Regions from separate parts of the Streptomyces sp. NPDC031379 genome, predicted to be linked through region 1. Evidence: riboswitches for the same ligand, from Rfam matches in the RefSeq annotation. Region 1 holds a riboswitch; the other holds the start of a gene.

What was found. Region 1 has a riboswitch for glycine ahead of gcvT (glycine cleavage system aminomethyltransferase GcvT). Riboswitches for the same ligand answer to the same signal wherever they lie in the genome.
Region 2: another riboswitch for glycine. It lies ahead of gcvP (aminomethyl-transferring glycine dehydrogenase); the one in region 1 lies ahead of gcvT (glycine cleavage system aminomethyltransferase GcvT).

The regions. Positions count from the first base shown of each region.
Region 1 is NZ_JBVIIT010000028.1:48,460-53,303, forward strand. Features, by position in the region: gene ACZ5CW_RS33685 (L-serine ammonia-lyase) at 1-771, opposite strand, end outside; gene glyA (serine hydroxymethyltransferase) at 901-2,166, opposite strand; gene gcvH (glycine cleavage system protein GcvH) at 2,181-2,558, opposite strand; gene gcvT (glycine cleavage system aminomethyltransferase GcvT) at 2,676-3,803, opposite strand; glycine riboswitch at 3,847-3,959, opposite strand; glycine riboswitch at 3,960-4,052, opposite strand; gene ACZ5CW_RS33705 (AAA family ATPase) at 4,232-4,844, shown strand, end outside.
Region 2 is NZ_JBVIIT010000006.1:7,562-12,405, forward strand. Features, by position in the region: gene ACZ5CW_RS10270 (bifunctional nuclease family protein) at 85-558, shown strand; gene ACZ5CW_RS10275 (MerR family transcriptional regulator) at 830-1,513, shown strand; gene ACZ5CW_RS10280 (DNA polymerase IV) at 1,581-2,966, shown strand; gene ACZ5CW_RS10285 (PRC-barrel domain-containing protein) at 3,123-3,494, opposite strand; glycine riboswitch at 3,614-3,708, shown strand; gene gcvP (aminomethyl-transferring glycine dehydrogenase) at 3,883-4,844, shown strand, end outside.

The DNA.
Region 1 (4,844 bases):
CGGGTCGCCCTCGGCACGCAGCTGCCGGGCCGAGACGGCCGCGCGGCGGCGGACCTTCAGGCCACCGGGCAGGATGCCCTCGCGGGACATGCCGCGCTGCACGCACGCGCGCATCACGCGCCAGATCTCCAGCAGGCCCGCCCGGATCTCCTCCTCCGTGCGCCAGGCCCGCTCGTTCTCCAGCATGAGGGAGGAGATCGACAGACCCGTCTCCTTCGTCAGGCGCAGCAGCTCGTCGCCCGTGCGGAAGGGGTACTTCAGGACCGTGTCGTCCAGCTTGATCCGGTCCTCGCCCACCGCGTCCTCGTCCACGACGAAGCCGCCGCCGACCGAGTAGTAGGTCTTCGACAGAAGCTCGGCGCCCTGGGCGTCGTACGCCCAGACCGTCATGCCGTTGGCGTGGTACGGCAGCGCCTTGCGGCGGTGCAGGACCAGGTCGTCGTCGAAGGAGAAGGGGATCTCGTGCTCGCCGAGCACCTTCAGGCGTCCGGCCTGCTTGATCGCCTCCACCCGCTCGTCGGCCGTCTCGACGTCCACCGTGCGCGGCGAGGCGCCCTCCAGACCCAGCAGGACCGCCTTCGGGGTGCCGTGGCCGTGGCCGGTCGCGCCGAGCGAGCCGTACAGCTCGCAGCGCAGGGACGCGACGGAACCGAGCAGGTCCTCGTTGCGCAGCCGGCGGGCGAACATGCGCGCCGCGCGCATCGGGCCGACCGTGTGGGAGCTGGACGGGCCGATGCCGATCGAGAACAGGTCGAAGACCGAGATGGCCACGGAAACTCCTCAAGACGGGGTGCTGCGGGGTGGTGCAGAGGGGGGGTGTGGTGGTGCGGGGGTGGGCACCGGCGGGGCATCGCGCACACCTTTCGGTTCCCAGTGTGCGCGATACCCCGCGGAAGCGACTTACTTGTTCAGACCCGGGTACAGCGGGTGCTGGTCGGCCAGGGCCTTCACCCGGGCCTTCAGGGCCTCCGCGTCGTAGGCGGGCTTCAGCGCCTCGGCGATCACGTCGGCGACCTCGGCGAAGTCCTCGGCCGTGAAGCCGCGGGTCGCGAGGGCGGGCGTGCCGATGCGCAGACCCGAGGTGACCATCGGCGGGCGCGGGTCGTTCGGAACGGCGTTGCGGTTGACCGTGATGCCGACCTCGTGGAGGCGGTCCTCGGCCTGCTGCCCGTCCAGCTCGGACTCCCGCAGGTCCACCAGGATCAGGTGCACGTCGGTGCCGCCGGAGAGGACGTTCACGCCGGCCTCGCGGGCGTCGGGGGCCGTCAGGCGCTCGGCGAGGATGCGCGCACCCTCCACCGTACGGCGCTGGCGCTCCTTGAAGTCCTCGCTCGCCGCGACCTTGAAGGAGACCGCCTTGGCCGCGATCACGTGCTCCAGGGGACCGCCCTGGAAGCCCGGGAAGACGGACGAGTTCAGCTTCTTCGCGAAGTCCTTCTTGGCGAGGATGATGCCGCCGCGCGGACCGCCGAGGGTCTTGTGGGTCGTGGAGGTGACCACGTCCGCGTGCTCCACCGGGTTCGGGTGGAGACCGGCGGCGACCAGGCCCGCGAAGTGCGCCATGTCGACCCACAGGTACGCCTCGACCTCGTCGGCGATCCGGCGGAACTCGGCGAAGTCCAGCTGCCGCGGGTACGCCGACCAGCCCGCGATGATCACCTTGGGGCGGTGCTCCTTGGCGAGCTTCTCGACCTCGGCCATGTCGACCAGGCCGGTCGCGGCGTCCACGTGGTACGCGACCACGTTGAACTGCTTGCCGGAGAAGTTCAGCCGCATCCCGTGGGTCAGGTGGCCGCCGTGCGCCAGGTCCAGGCCGAGGATGGTGTCCCCGGGCTGGGCGAGGGCGAACAGGGCCGCCTGGTTGGCGGAGGCGCCGGAGTGGGGCTGGACGTTGGCGTACTCGGCGCCGAACAGCTCCTTGATCCGGTCGATGGCGATCTGCTCGGCGACGTCGACGTGCTCGCAGCCGCCGTAGTAGCGGCGGCCCGGGTAGCCCTCGGCGTACTTGTTGGTGAGGACCGAGCCCTGCGCCTCCATCACCGCGAGCGGCGCGAAGTTCTCGGACGCGATCATCTCCAGCGTGGACTGCTGGCGGTTCAGCTCGGCGTCGACCGCGGCCGCGATCTCCGGGTCCAGCTCGTGCAGGGGCGTGTTCAGGACGGTCATAGGACTACGACTCCTCAGCCGGCGGAAAAGGCGGTGTACTCGTCGGCGGAGAGCAGGTCCCCCGGCTCCTCCGCCACGCGTACCTTGAACAGCCAGCCACCCTCGAAGGGGGCGGAGTTCACCAGCGACGGGTCGTTGACGACGTCCTCGTTGACCTCGGTGACCTCACCGGCGACCGGCGAGTACAGGTCGGAGACCGACTTGGTCGACTCCAGCTCACCGCAGGTCTCGCCCGCGGACACGGTGGAACCGACCTCGGGGAGCTGGACGAAGACGACATCGCCGAGCGCGTTGGCCGCGTGCTCCGTGATGCCGACCGTCGAGACGCCGTCCTCGGCGGCCGACAGCCACTCGTGCTCCTTGCTGTAGCGCAGCTGCTGGGGGTTGCTCATGGCCTGAATTCTCCTGTACGCGCGGGAGTGCTGGTGAAGGGGGGACTGCTGAAGCTGCTCGTGAGCAGGGGGGAATGTGCGCAGGGTCACGTCGTCGGGACGTACCGCGCCCAGTGTCTACTTCTGGCGCTTGTAGAACGGCAGTGCCACGACCTCGTACGGCTCGTGGCTGCCCCGGATGTCCACGCCGACGCCCTCGGTGCCGGGCGCCGCGTGCGCCGCGTCGACGTAGGCGATGGCGATCGGCTTGCCCAGGGTGGGGGAGGGGGCGCCGGAGGTGACCTCGCCGATCACCGCGCCGCCCGCGACGACGGCGTACCCGGCGCGCGGGACGCGACGGCCCTCGGCGACCAGGCCCACGAGCACCCGCGGCGGGTTCTGCTCGGCCCGCGAGGCGGCCTCGGTGAGCGCCTCGCGCCCCACGAAGTCGCCCTCCTTCTCGAACTTGACCACCCGGCCGAGCCCGGCGTCGAAGGGGGTGAGCGAGGTGGTCAGCTCGTGCCCGTACAGCGGCATGCCCGCCTCCAGGCGCAGCGTGTCCCGGCAGGACAGGCCGCACGGGACCAGGCCGACGCCCTCGCCCGCCTCGGTCAGCGCCTGCCACAGCTGCACGGCGTGCTCCGGCTTGACGAACAGCTCGAAGCCGTCCTCGCCGGTGTAGCCGGTACGGGCGATCAGCGCGGGCACACCGGCGACGGTGCCGGGCAGGCCGGCGTAGTACTTCAGGCCGTCCAGGTCGGCGTCGGTGAGGGACTTCAGGATGCCGGGGGACTCCGGGCCCTGCACGGCGATCAGCGCGTAGGCGTCGCGGTCGTCGCGGACCTCGGCGTCGAAGCCCTCCGCCCGCTCGGTCAGCGCGTCCAGCACCACCTGGGCGTTGGAGGCGTTGGCCACGACCATGTACTCGGTCTCGGCCAGGCGGTAGACGATCAGGTCGTCCAGGATGCCGCCGTCGGCCTGGCAGATCATGGTGTAGCGGGCGCGGCCGACGCCGACGGAGGCGATGTTGCCGACCAGCGCGAAGTTCAGGAGGGCGGCCGCCCCGGCGCCGGTGACGGTGATCTCGCCCATGTGCGAGAGGTCGAAGAGACCGGCCCTGGTCCGCACCGCGAGGTGCTCGTCGCGCTCGGAGCCGTAGCGCAGGGGCATGTCCCAGCCGGCGAAGTCGGTCATCGTCGCACCGAGCGAGCGATGCAGCGCGTCCAGCGCGGTGTGGCGCAGCTCAGTGGGTTCGGTACTGCTCATCGGTCGGTCGTCTCCCAAGGCACACGGACGGGGCGAGGAACGTTCCTCCCCATCTGTCATCGGAACCTGAGAGGTTCGCCACGACCGCCACAGGGACGATCACGGCTTGCACCTTGGGTGGAGCCACTGTCACAGCGACCCGCTTTTCAGATGTGCCTCGCCCGCGCGGTAACGGGGCCTGAGAGATTCAAGGGAGGGACTTGCTCCTTCGGCGCCCCAGTGACCTGGGGACTCTCCCGCGCGGATTCAAGCGGCCGGTATGCAGTTGGCGGGCACATCATTGCACGCCGGGCCCCCGCCCGTCAGGGTCCGCTTCTGTAACCGACCTGTGGCAGTACGCGCACCGAACCGCCGACCCTCCGCCATTACCTTCTCTTTACACACAGCGGGCATGGGTATGACCGAGCCCACAGGGGAGGACGATCACGGTGAAGAGGACCACGGCGTACGCCGCCGCACCCGCCACCACGACCGGCGTCGCGGTGCCGAAGCAGCCCTCCGCCTCCGCCCGCGAGCGCTGCGCGGAGCGCCCCGCCCCGGTCGTCCGCGATCTGCGCGACCGGGCCGGCCGCAGCCCCCGCGCCCTGGTCTTCGACCCCCGTGACGTCGTCGTGGTCACCGGCCTGCCGGGCAGCGGCAAGTCCACGCTGATGCACCGCGCGGTCTCCGGCCGGCGCATCGACTCCCAGGACGCCCGCGACCGCTTCGCGGCACGTGTGCCCCGCGGCCTGCCGTACGCCCTCTACCGCCCCCTGGTCCGCCTCGCCCACTACACCGGACTGCGCCGCGCGCTGCGCACCGAGGAGGGCGTCGTCGTGCACGACTGCGGCACCCAGACCTGGGTGCGCGCCTGGCTCGCCCGCGAGGCCCGCCGCCGCGGCGGCACCCTGCATCTGCTGCTGCTCGACGTCACACCCGAGACCGCCCGCGCGGGGCAGCGCGAGCGCGGCCGGGGCGTCTCCCGCTACGCCTTCCGCCGCCACCGCCGTACGACCGCCCGGCTGCTCGGCGCGGTCGAGCGGGGCGAACTGCCCGCGGGCT
Region 2 (4,844 bases), on a different contig from region 1:
GCCGGGGGCCCCGGAGCGGCCGGATCGGGCACCTGTTCCCGGCCCGACTACCCAAACATCCCGACCACGGCCTAGGGTTGCTGTGTGAACGAGCTCGATGTCGTAGGTGTCCGGGTCGAAATGCCCTCCAACCAACCGATCGTGCTCCTGCGCGAAGTGGGGGGCGACCGTTACCTCCCCATCTGGATCGGGCCGGGGGAGGCGACGGCGATCGCCTTCGCACAGCAGGGAATGGCCCCCGCGCGACCGCTGACCCACGACCTGTTCAAGGACGTGCTGGAGGCCGTCGGCCAGGAGCTGACCGAAGTACGCATCACCGATCTGCGGGAAGGCGTCTTCTACGCGGAGCTGGTCTTCGCCAGCGGGGTCGAGGTCAGTGCCCGTCCCTCCGATGCCATAGCGCTGGCCCTGCGCACCGGAACGCCGATCTACGGCAGCGACACGGTGCTGGACGACGCGGGCATCGCCATTCCGGACGAGCAGGAGGACGAGGTGGAGAAGTTCCGCGAGTTCCTCGACCAGATCTCGCCCGAGGACTTTGGCACCAGCAGCCAGTGAGCGGCAAAGGGTGTGCGGCCGGCCCGTCGGACCAGCGGTTTTCGGGGGTCGGTCACTGACCACGGGTGGCCGGGCTCGTGGGCAATTGCCACCGGCCATTGAGAGCGTCCTGCGACCTCCCTCGAGCGCATTCGGCTAGCCTTTCCCCGCGGTGGGGCACGGAAAACCACTCCTAGGGTGATTATCACTCGGCGTGCCGAGTGTGGCGATCGTTGACGCACCCCTGGTGACTGCCTACCGTCGAGAAGGCAGGTCAAGGACGGAGGTCGGCGTGAGAACCAGCGGCGACGGTACGGCTGGGGGTGCCCCGGAACGCGGTTTCGGGGAGAGCGGTCCGTACCCTCCCCCGAACTCTCAGCTGCGTTCGAGCGGGGGATACCCCCCTCAGAGCAGCGCGGTCGACCATGCTCCGCAGCGGCCGACGGCGGTGCCGAACGGCGGAGGGGCGGCGTCCATGGCGACCGAGGAGATCGGCTATCGCGGGCCCACGGCCTGCGCGGCCGCCGGCATCACCTACCGGCAACTCGACTACTGGGCCCGCACGGGCCTCGTCGAGCCGAGCGTGCGGCCCGCCTACGGCTCTGGCACCCAGCGCTTGTACAGCTTCCGGGACGTCGTCGTCCTGAAGATCGTCAAGCGCTTCCTGGACACCGGTGTCTCGCTCCAGAACATCCGCACGGCCGTCCAGCACCTCAGGGAACGCGGTTTCCGCGACCTCGAGCGGATGACCCTGATGAGCGACGGCGCCACCGTGTACGAGTGCACCTCGCCGGACGAGGTCCACGCCCTGCTCCAGGGCGGTCAGGGCATCTTCGGGATCGCCGTAGGCGTGGTGTGGCGGGACGTGGAAAGCGCCCTCTCGCAGCTGCACGGCGAACGCGTCGACACGGGCGAGACCCTGGTCGGTCACAACCCCGCGGACGAGCTGGCGCGGCGCCGCAACCGGGCGGTCTGACCGGCGAGCCGATCGGGCGCCACCGCCGCCACCGGCATTGTCAGTGCCGTGGTGCAGCATCGGACATGTGAGAAACGCGCCCACGATCCTGCATCTCGACATGGATGCCTTCTTCGCCTCGGTGGAGCAGGCGTCCAAGCCGAGCCTGCGCGGGAAGGCGGTCGTCGTGGGCGGGCTGGGTCCGCGCGGGGTGGTGGCCACCGCGTCGTACGAGGCGCGGGTCTTCGGGGTGCACTCGGCGATGCCCATGGCCCAGGCGCGCCGGCTGGCACCCAATGCCGCGTATCTGGTGCCGCGATTTGCCCTGTACCGGTCGATCAGCGAGCAGGTGATGGCAATGCTGCGGGAGCTGTCGCCGCTGGTCGAGCCGCTCAGCCTGGACGAGGCGTTCGTGGATCTGGAGGCGGCGGAAGCAGCCTGGGACGAGGAGTCGGCGCGGCTGGCCGGGGTGAGGCTGCGCGCGGACATCCGGGCGGCCACGGGACTCACCGGATCGGTGGGGCTCGCCGCCTCCAAGATGCTCGCGAAGATCGCCTCCGAGCAGGCCAAGCCGGACGGTCTGGTGCTCATCGAGCCGGGGACCGAGCGGGAGCTGCTCGGGCCGATGTCGGTGCGGACCCTGCCGGGGGTCGGGCCGGCCACGGGGGACCATCTGCGGCGGGCCGGGATCACCACGGTGGAGGAGTTGGCCGAGGCGGGCGAGGACGAACTCGTGCGGCTGCTCGGCAAGGCGCACGGGCACGCGTTGTACGCCATGGCACTGGCCCACGACGAGCGGCCGGTGGTGGCCGAGCGGGAGACGAAGTCGGTGTCGGTCGAGGACACCTACGACGTGGACATCCACGACCGGCTGCGGGTCGGTCTCGAGGTGCGGCGGCTCGCCGACCGGTGCGTGCGGCGGCTGCGCGGCGCCGGGCTGTCGGGGCGGACCATCGTGCTGAAGGTGCGGCGGTACGACTTCTCGACCCTCACCCGCTCCGAGACGCTCCGGGGGCCCACGGACGATCCGGCGGTCGTCCAGGAGGCGGCCGCGCGGCTGCTGGACTCCGTGGACACCACGGGCGGGGTGCGGCTGCTCGGTGTGGGGGTCACCGGACTCGCCGACTACACCCAGGAGGACCTGTTCGCGCAGGCGGCGGGTGAGCGGGCCGCCGCCGGGGAGGCGCCGCCGGAGGAGGGCGCGCCGCCCGAGGCCGTGGAGCGGGACCCGGAGCCCGCCGAGCGGCAGTGGCGGGCCGGGCAGGACGTGCGGCACGCTGAGTGGGGACCCGGGTGGGTGCAGGGGAGCGGGGTGGGGCGGGTCACCGTGCGGTTCGAGACGCCGCAGTCCTTGCCGGGGCGGGTGCGGACGTTTCTCGTCGACGATCCTGCGCTGGAGCCGGCGGAGCCGTTGCCCTTGGTGGCGGATCTCGCCCGCCCACCCGTCCGACTCGGTCCGCCGAGTGCCGACTGACGCGCGGCTCCGCCCCGGACCTCGAGTCGGATTCGGTGGAGGCGGGGCGGTGCAGGGGTTTGTCAGGGGCTCGGTCGGTCGAGCGGTGGCTGACACGCGGCTCCGCCCCGGACCCGAGGTGGTTCGGTGGGTGCGGGGCGGTCCGGCGGGGGTGGGTCAGGATTCCTCCGTGCCTGCCAGTCTGCCGAAGTCGTGGTCGGGGAACGGGGGAGGCGGGGCGAGGTCGAGGCCGTAGTGGTGATAGAGCTGGAGTTCCTGCTCGGGGGAGAGGTGGCGGCCCACGCCGAAGTCGGGGGCGTCCTTGATGAGGGCACGGTCGAAGGGGACCCGGAGGGCGCCGTCGATCAGTTCGCTCGGCTCCAGCGGGACGAAGGCGTCCCGGGAGAACAGGCCGGTACGTATGGCCGCCCACTCGGGCACGCCGGTCGCGTCGTCGAGATACACCTCGTCGATGGTGCCGATCTTGGTGCCAGTGCGGTCGAACGCCTTGCGGCCGATCAGGTTGCGCGGATCGATGTCGGTCTGCACGGTCCCTCTCCCTCCACGTGGTCGCAACTCATCCGTAAGCACTACAAAAGAGCACAATCAGGGAGGCGGCCACTCGAAGGCTCAGGCGTTGACCTCGCTGGTAGGCTGACAGCGGCTGCTGACCCCATGCGGGAGAGTCCTCCGATCATCTCGGAGGCGCCGAAGGAGCAAATCCTCCCCGGAATCTCTCAGGCACACGTACCGCACGGACGAGGTCACTCTGGAAAGCAGAGCGGGTGTCGACGGCGTCCGCTCTCACCGACGGTGAAAGCCGGGTCCCTCGGGCGCCCGGTGAAGCTCTCAGGTTGAGATGACAGAGGGGGAGGCCGTCGGGGTATCCGTACCGGGGTGCCCCTCGAAGGTCGCGTCAGACCAGGAGGCCTCCGCAATGACCGCCCATCGCACTCCGCTCTCCGAACTCGAGCAGGGCATCCCCTTCGAGCAGCGCCACATCGGACCCGACCAGGAAGCGCGGGCCAAGATGCTCGCGCACATCGGCTACGGCTCCCTCGACGAGCTGACCGCCGCCGCCGTCCCGGACGTGATCAAGAACGCCGACGCCCTGGACCTGCCGGGCGCCCGCACCGAGGCAGAGGTGCTCGCCGAGCTGCGCTCGCTCGCCGATCGCAACCAGGTTCTCGGTTCCATGATCGGGCTGGGGTACTACGGGACGTTCACCCCGCCGGTCATCCTGCGCAACGTCATGGAGAACCCGGCCTGGTACACGGCCTACACGCCGTACCAGCCGGAGATCTCCCAGGGCCGCCTGGAGGCCCTGCTGAACTTCCAGACCGTGGTCGCCGAGCTGACCGGACTGCCCACCTCCGGTGCCTCCCTGCTGGACGAGGGCACGGCCGCCGCCGAGGCGATGGCGCTGTCCCGGCGCATGGGCAAGAACAAGAAGGGCCTGTTCCTGGTCGACGCGGACGCGCTGCCGCAGACCATCGCCGTCATCGAGACCCGCGCCGAACCGACCGGCGTGGAGGTCGTCGTCGCCGACCTCAGCGACGGCATCCCGGCCGAGATCGCCGCACGCGAGATCAACGGCGTGCTGATCCAGTACCCGGGCGCCTCCGGTGCCGTACGGGACATCAAGCCGGTCATCGACCAGGCGCACGAGCTGGGCGCCCTCGTCACCGTCGCCGCCGACCTGCTCGCACTGACCCTGCTGACCTCGCCGGGCGAGCTGGGCGCGGACATCGCCGTCGGCACCACCCAGCGCTTCGGCGTGCCGATGGGCTTCGGCGGGCCGCACGCCGGCTACATGGCGGTGCAGGAGAAGTTCGCGCGCAGCCTGCCCGGCCGGCTCGTGGGTGTCTCCGTCGACGCCGACGGCCACAAGGCCTACCG